2 regions of the Rhizobium sp. 768_B6_N1_8 genome follow, and region 2 is predicted to be linked to the other one. Evidence: predicted binding sites of a transcription regulator. Region 2 holds the regulator's gene; the other holds the start of a gene.
The links. The regulator PhoB, encoded in region 2, activates phosphate uptake and scavenging genes when phosphate is short. The targets are predictions, from matches to a motif close to TGTCATNNANCTGTCAT.

Region 1: AB8B33_RS22225 (NAD-glutamate dehydrogenase) is a predicted target of PhoB. The motif match lies at 1,157-1,173, and genes of this name have one in related genera.

The regions. Positions count from the first base shown of each region.
Region 1 is NZ_JBPWPV010000001.1:4,375,837-4,380,039, forward strand. Features, by position in the region: gene AB8B33_RS22215 (carbonic anhydrase) at 1-168, opposite strand, end outside; gene pdxY (pyridoxal kinase PdxY) at 229-1,104, opposite strand; gene AB8B33_RS22225 (NAD-glutamate dehydrogenase) at 1,381-4,203, shown strand, end outside.
Region 2 is NZ_JBPWPV010000001.1:154,812-159,014, forward strand. Features, by position in the region: gene pstA (phosphate ABC transporter permease PstA) at 1-596, shown strand, start outside; gene pstB (phosphate ABC transporter ATP-binding protein PstB) at 611-1,426, shown strand; gene phoU (phosphate signaling complex protein PhoU) at 1,471-2,184, shown strand; gene phoB (phosphate regulon transcriptional regulator PhoB) at 2,316-2,999, shown strand; gene AB8B33_RS00775 (pyrroline-5-carboxylate reductase) at 3,196-3,984, opposite strand.

The sequences.
Region 1 (4,203 bases), 4.2 Mb from region 2:
GTCGAAGATCAGCTCGGGAGCAGCGCGCGAGTCGCAACAGGCAATAACGAGCGTCGTCGGGTTCTGCCCGTTTTCTGCAAGCTGCCGATACCGGTCGCGGGCATCGGCATATCGCCCGCTCATGAAGTTGCGATAACCGTCCAGCAGGGAGTTGGGGAAGCTCATCATGTCTCTGGATTAGCGCGCGCGTGAGCCAAGATCAACTGCTGCGCTGCAAAAGCCTGAGACCTATTTTTTCCGCCGCTGGGCAGGATGGACCAGGTGACGCATCTGCACCATTGCCATGGGCGTCGAAAGACTGGAGGCATCGCTTGCCAGCATCAGCTCGTTGCTGCCGCGCTTGACAGCGCGCGCCAACACTTCGAACACGCTGGCGGTCGCCAGCTGCAGCGCCTTTTCATCCTCCATTCCCGAAAGCAGGCGAGAGAGAAAAAGGGCGGCAAGCAGGTCGCCGAGCCCATTTGGTGGGTTTTCAACGACACGGTGTTCGGCAAGCAGGGCATGCCTTCCGGAGAGATAGAGATTGCCGGTGCCCCCCGCCATCATCGGCACCGCCGATGTGACCAGCATGCGTGAGGGGCCGAGCGAAAGAGCGGCCTCCATGACCGCGTTGTTGTCATCGAGTGCCGCCCCTGAAAGCCAGGCAAGTTCGTACCGGTTCGGCGTTGCGAGCGAGGCAAGCGGTATCAGATGGTCACGGATCGCCTCGGCTGTCGCTTCCGGGACGTAGAGGCCGCCGAGATCACCCATGACCGGATCGCAGACATAGAGCAGCTCCGGATTCTTCTCGCGCAAGGATGCAACGAGTTTCGCGACGGAGCGGGCCTGGGCGGCGTTGCCGAAGTAGCCCGACAAGACGGCCTTGACCTCGCCGATCCATGGCGCGCGGATGAGATCGTCAATCGCCGCCTCGAAATCGGCATCGGCGAAGGTCAGCCGTGTCGAGCGGCCATGACCGGGATGCCAGGGCAGCACGATCGTCGGCAGCGCCCAGACCTGATGGCCGAGCGTTTCCAGCGCAAAGACCGCAGCACGGTTTCCAACCGACCCCCGCACGACATGGCTGGAGATGACGATGACTGCGCCCGCTGCGTTTTCCGACATGGCATCCGAATCCGAATTTCGACCGCCGTTGATGATCTTTTTGACGAGGCGCTGTCAACCATTCTTCACGGGAGCGTGGAAATGTGCGGCGGGACGAAAAAGCCGGATAAAGTCATTTCGCCGTCGATAGGCATAAAACGACCTAAAAGCTTTCGAAATCTCTCGCCAGCATAGCCAAAAAAGCACGAAAACTACTTTTCGAAGCGCTCTTTTAAGGATTCTTTCGAAGAACCTTCTGCTACCTTGCCCACATCAAAACAATCGGGGGGATGATCCATGGCCACCAGAAACAATCCAAAACGGGAAAAGCAGATCGAGAGCGCGCGCAAAATCGCGGCCGCGACCGGCGAACCCCATCTCGATCCCGAAATTCTCTTCGGCCGTGCCAGCGGCGACGACCTCGAACTCTACACGCCGGAAATGCTTGCGCTTTCCTCCGTACACTCGGCAGCCGAGCTCGGCGCCTGGAACGGCAAGGTGCCGCGCGTCAGCATCGACACGGTCGCCGATGTCACGCCCGATGGCGTTGCAATCTCCATTCTTTCGGTGACGGATCACAATAAGCCCTTCCTCTACGAATCCGTCATGGGTGAGGTGACCAGCACCTACCGCGACATCTACATGGCAGTTCATCCGATCCTGATCCTGGAAGACGGCAAGGCTCCGGAACTCTATTCCGCCGATGTGCCGAGCGACCCGGCAAAGCGGGTGAGCCACATCCAGCTTCACATTTCGCCTCTGAGCCCCTCCCAGGCCGCCGACCTGATCAAGCGGATCAAGGCAGTACTCGAGCAGGTAGAGCTTGCCGTTTCCGACTGGAAGCCGATGCTTGCCCGCGTCGATGAAGTGATTTCAGAGCTTTCGAATTACAACGCCAGCCGCAAGAAAGCCGACCGTGACGAGGCGATCGCCTTCCTGACCTGGCTGCGTGACGAGAACTTCACCTTCCTCGGCATGCGCGACTACGTCTATTCCGGCAAGGGTCCCGATTCCAAGGTCGAACGCGACAAGGGAACAGGCCTCGGCATTCTCTCCAATCCCGAGGTTCTTGTTCTGCGCACCGGTAAGGACGCCGTGACGACGACGCCGGAAATTCTCGCCTTCCTCGATGGTCCCGATTTCCTGATCGTCACCAAAGCCAACGTGAAATCCATTGTCCATCGCCGCGCCTACATGGATTATGTCGGCGTCAAGCGCTTCGACGCACAGGGCAACGTAACGGGGGAACTCCGCATCGTTGGCCTGTTCACCTCGACAGCCTATACGTCCTCGGCCACCGAAATCCCGCTACTGCGGTCCAAAATCGAGAAGGTGAAGGAGCATTTCGGCTTCGACCCGATGAGCCACTCCGGCCGTATGCTCGACAATACGCTGGAATCCTATCCGCGCGACGACCTCTTCCAGATCGATACGCCGCTGCTCGCGACCTTTGCAGAGCAGATCAATGACCTCGCCGATCGCCCGCGCGTGCGGGTGCTGCCGCGCATCGACCATTTCGACCGTTTCGTCTCGGTCATCATCTTCGTGCCGCGCGAGGAATATGACTCGATCGTGCGCGAACGCATCGGCGCCTATCTGAAAACCGTCTATGACGGCCGTGTTTCCGCCTATTATCCGGCCTTCCCGGAAGGTGGAGTGGCTCGCGTTCACTTCATCATCGGCCGCTCGGGCGGTAAGACGCCACGCATCCATCAGGCCAAGCTCGAGGAGACGATCCGCCAGATCACCGCGCGCTGGGACAGCCGCTTCGAGATGCTCGCCGGTCCCAAGGCGCCGAAGCTCGGCGTCAGCAACGCCTTCCAGGAAGCCTTCACGCCGGATGAAGCGGTCGGCGATCTGCCCGACATCGCCGCATGCGCCGCCGGCGAGCCGATCCGCATCGAATTCTACTATCGCCAGGACGATGAACGCGGCCGCATCCTGTCGCTGAAGATCTTCCATAGCGGCGAACAGCTGCCGCTGTCGCGCCGCGTGCCTCTACTCGAAAACCTCGGCTTCAACGTCCTGAGCGAACGGACCTTCGATATCGAAGTTCCGGCCGCCGACAGCGCCATCAACATTGTCGTGCTGCACGACATGGAACTCGAGGCTCGCAGCGGTGCGGACATTGACCTCGCACGTTTTGGCGCACCGCTCGAAGAAGCCTTCGTCGCAGCCTTCAGTGACACGATCGACAATGACAGCTTCAACCGGCTGATCCTGTCGGCCGGTCTCTCGGCCCGCGAGGTTAGTGTGCTGCGCGCCTATGCGCGCTATCTGCGCCAGGCCGGCATCGCCTATTCGCAGGATTATATCGCAACCACCCTCGACAAATATCCTGTTATCGCCGCTTCGATCTTCCGCCTGTTCCACGACACGCTCGATACGAAGCTGTCGGAAAAGGCGCGTATCAAGAAGCTCGCCGAACTGCATCAGGCAATCGAAGCCGAGCTTGCCGACGTGCCGAGCCTGGATGACGACCGTATCCTGCGCCGCTATGTCAATATCGTCGATGCAACGCTGCGCACCAATTATTTCCAGCGCAATGCCGATGGGACACCGAAGGCGATGCTCGCCTTCAAGCTCGACCCGCATCTGGTCGACGGCCTGCCGGAACCGAAGCCTTTCCGTGAAATCTTCGTGTATGGCGTGGAAGTGGAAGGCGTGCATCTGCGCTTCGGCCGCGTTGCCCGTGGCGGCCTGCGCTGGTCGGACCGCGCCGAGGACTATCGTACCGAAGTTCTGGGCCTCGTGAAGGCGCAGCAGGTCAAGAATGCTGTGATCGTGCCTGTCGGTGCCAAGGGCGGTTTCTATCCCAAGAAACTGCCGATCGGCGGCAGCCGCGATGAGGTCTTCAATGCAGGCAGGGAAGCCTACAAAACCTATATCCGTACGCTGCTTTCCATCACTGACAATATCTCCGGCGCCGACATCGTCCCGCCTGATAACACGGTGCGTCTCGATGGCGATGACCCCTATTTCGTCGTCGCTGCCGACAAGGGCACGGCAACCTTTTCCGACACCGCCAATGCCCTTGCTCAGGAAGCGGGCTTCTGGCTGGACGACGCCTTCGCTTCGGGTGGTTCGGCCGGTTACGATCACAAGAAAATGGGCATCACC
Region 2 (4,203 bases):
CCTCGATTTACCTTGAGGAATTCGCGCCGAAGAACAAGCTGACGGACCTGATCGAGGTCAATATCAACAACCTCGCCGCCGTCCCGTCGATCGTCTACGGTCTGCTCGGCCTGTCGGTCTTCATCAACTTCGCCGGCCTGCCGCGTTCGGCACCGCTGGTCGGCGGCCTGGTGCTGACGCTGATGACGCTGCCGACGATCATCATCGCCACGCGTGCAGCGCTCCGTGCCGTGCCGCCGTCGATCCGCGCGGCTGCCCTCGGCCTCGGCGCCTCGAAGATGCAGATGGTGTTTCACCACGTGCTGCCGCTTGCAATGCCCGGCATCCTGACCGGCACGATCATCGGCCTTGCCCACGCACTCGGCGAAACTGCGCCGCTGCTGCTGATCGGCATGGTCGCCTTCGTCGCCCAGGCGCCGAGCAGTCCACTCGATCCCTCCACGGCGCTTCCGGTTCAGGTCTACATGTGGGCCAACGAAGCCGAGCGCGCATTCGTGGAAAGAACCTCGGGTGCCATTATCGTCCTGCTCCTGTTCCTGATCGTCATGAACATGGGAGCTATCCTCTTGCGTCGTCGCTTTGAGCGCCGCTGGTAAACGGAGTAGAGATCATGAACATGTTGACGGAAGCTGCAGTTGAGAAGGCGCTGGACCAGAAAATGAGCAACGTCCCGTATAAGATGATCGGACAGGATGTCTCCGTTTATTACGGCGAGAAGCGCGCGCTTTTCGATGTCAATCTGAACGTCCGCGAAAACACCGTGACCGCCCTGATCGGCCCGTCGGGCTGCGGCAAGTCCACCTTCCTGCGGTCGCTGAACCGCATGAACGACACGATCGATGGCTGCCGCGTCACCGGCAAGATCACGCTCGACAGCGACGATATCTACGATCCTGACATCGACGTCGTCGAACTCCGCGCCCGTGTCGGCATGGTGTTCCAGAAGCCGAATCCGTTCCCGAAAACAATCTATGAAAACGTCTCCTACGGACCGCGCATCCACGGCCTCGCCAAATCCAAGGCCGACCTGGACCAGATCGTCGAGACGAGCCTGCAGCGCGCCGGCCTCTGGAATGAGGTCAAGGATCGCGTGCATGAATCCGGCACCGGCCTTTCCGGCGGTCAGCAGCAGCGTCTGTGCATCGCACGCGCCGTTGCCGTCAGCCCGGAAGTCATCCTGATGGACGAGCCCTGCTCGGCGCTCGACCCGATCGCGACTGCCAAGGTCGAAGAGCTGATCCATGAGCTGCGTGAAAACTACACCATCGTCATCGTGACGCATTCCATGCAGCAGGCCGCGCGCGTATCACAGCGTACGGCCATGTTCCACCTCGGCAACCTGGTCGAGGAAAACGACACCGACAAGATGTTCACCAATCCCGACGATCCGCGCACCCAGGACTATATCATGGGCCGGTTCGGCTGATTTTGGCGATGTGAAGCCTTCCCGATTTTCGAGGACAAAGCCCCATGGCATCGACACATATTTTTTCCGCTTACGATGACGATCTGAAATTCCTGTCCCGGCGCATTTCCGAGATGGGTGGTCTTGCCGAACAGATGGTCGGCGAGGCCGTCCGTGCGCTGGTCAACGGCGACACTGCGCTCGCCCAGAAGGTCATTTCCGACGACGTGATCCTTGATCACGCGGAACGCGAAATCAACGACAAGGCGATCGTCACGATCGCCCGTCGCCAGCCGATGGCCTCCGACCTTCGCGAGATCATGGGTTCGATCCGCATCGCCGCCGACCTCGAGCGTGTCGGCGACCTCGGCAAGAACACCGCAAAGCGCGTCATCGCCGTCCAGAGCACCGGCGTTCCGCGCAAGCTCGCCCGCGGTCTCGAGCATCTCTCCGAACTGGCGCTCGTCCAGCTCAAGGAAGTGCTCGACGTCTATACGACGCGTTCTGCGGACAAGGCCAAGTCCATCCGCGAGCGCGACGACGAGATCGACGCGATGTACACCTCGCTGTTCCGCGAACTCCTCACCTACATGATGGAAGATCCGCGCAACATCACGAGCTGCACGCATCTTCTCTTCTGCGCCAAGAACATCGAGCGCATCGGCGACCATGCGACCAACATCGCTGAGACGATCTATTACATGGCAACCGGCGCCCAGCCGGAGGGTGAGCGTCCGAAGGACGACAGCTCCAATACCGTCGGTGCGGTGACGGAGTAATCCGGACCTGCCAATTGCGTGCGCGCCCTGCGCTGGGGCGCGCAAAGGTCGCAGCCAATTCCAAGTTTCTGCATGGTCCGTTGCTTAAATCACCCCCGGTTTAAGGATCATGCATTAGGAGACTGACACGCATGATCCCAAGAGTTGCAGTTGTTGAAGATGAAGAGGCGCTGAGTGTGCTTCTCCGCTACAACCTCGAGGCTGAAGGTTTCGAGGTGGATACGATCCTCCGTGGCGACGAGGCCGAAATCCGGCTTCAGGAGCGCACGCCGGACCTGCTCATCCTTGACTGGATGCTGCCGGGCGTTTCCGGCATCGAACTCTGCCGCCGGCTGCGCATGCGGCCGGAGACCGAGCGCCTGCCGATCATCATGCTGACGGCACGCGGCGAAGAGAGCGAACGCGTTCGCGGTCTCTCGACCGGCGCGGACGACTATGTCGTCAAGCCCTTCTCCACGCCGGAACTCGTTGCCCGCGTCAAGGCGATGCTGCGACGCGCCCGTCCGGAGGTTCTCTCCACCGTTCTGAAGTGTGGTGATATCGAGCTCGATCGCGAAACCCATCGCGTTCATCGCAAGAGCCGCGAAGTGCGCCTCGGCCCGACCGAATTCCGCCTGCTCGAATTCCTGATGTCGTCGCCGGGCAGGGTCTTCTCCCGCTCGCAGCTTCTGGATGGCGTCTGGGGCCACGATATCTACGTGGACGAACGTACCGTCGACGTCCATGTCGGGCGCCTGCGTAAGGCGCTGAACTTCTCCAACATGCAGGATGTCATCCGCACCGTCCGCGGCGCGGGATATTCCATGGAAGCCTGATCCGAGTGATCGGAGGTCCAGACGGGTCGCTCGCTTGCCGGGCGGCCCGTTTGCTTATCTGGTGTCCTTCTGAAGAAACAGCGATGGGTAGGCCCGCCCTGTCCGTCGAGCTTGAAGCGACCTGTCTCGGCGAAGCACAGCTTCTTCTGGAAGCCGACACTAGGCGCCGAAAGCGAACTTCAAGAGGGTTTGCTTTCTACAGACGAATGCGTGCAAGAACTCGATCAAGAGCCTTTTGCAGAGCCACAGCGCCACCGAAATCGCGAAAGTCTTCGAGCACCTGTTCATTCAATCCGCCCTTGGTCGAATGCTCGCCGATGAGTTCATCAAAACTCGCGACAGGTTTCGAACGGGCAGCATGGGCGAGGCCGGAAAACAATTGACGGAGGTAGGCGTCGCCAGCCGTTCTCGAAAGCCCTTGGCTCTGCAGCCAGGTCGACGTCGCGTCCAGGATGCCGAAATAGGTGGCCATCAGGCAGCTCGCCACCGCGAGAAGTTCGAACTCAGGTCTGTTTTCAACCTGGATCGCCGTTCCGAGCGCCGAAAAGAGGGCGTGGGAAACCTCGTCGGGCGGGTAGATCGCAGTCGCGCCCTGAAGATCTGCGATGAACGGAAGTGGAATTGCCAGGCTCAGGCGAACTGGCTGATCGATCCACGCCAGCAGTTGATCCATTGGCGTGGCCGCGACGAAGCTGATGACATGGTGGCCCGGCCGAAATCGGAGCGAGCGGATGACCTCCTCGGCAATTTGCGGCCTCACCGCCACAAATACGAGATCGGATCGGTCGAGAACATCCTGGTTCCCCAAAGCGATCGACACATTCCGGTTTGCCGCCGCAAGGCGGGCGGCGACGCTTGCGCTGCGCGGTGACAGCACGATCGGTGTGTCGCGAAACGCTGTCTTGCCCAATCCGGTGACGACGGCCTCGGTAATCGTGCCCGTCCCGACGAACCCCATTGTCATCCGCTTTGGATCGATCTCCATTGGCACCCCTGACCGACTGTTTGCGCCGTGCTACTCCACGAGAATACCGCATCTGCATCAGAAAATCGCGTTACAGCGCCATGACCACCGTTCCATGCCAGCCTGGGGCTGAAACACATCGGTGGTGTTGGCCACGTAACTTCGCATTGTCAGGCATGGTGAACGACCGGCAGAGATCGGCCTCCGGCAGATAGTCGTGGTCAGGAGCGGTTTTCCAGT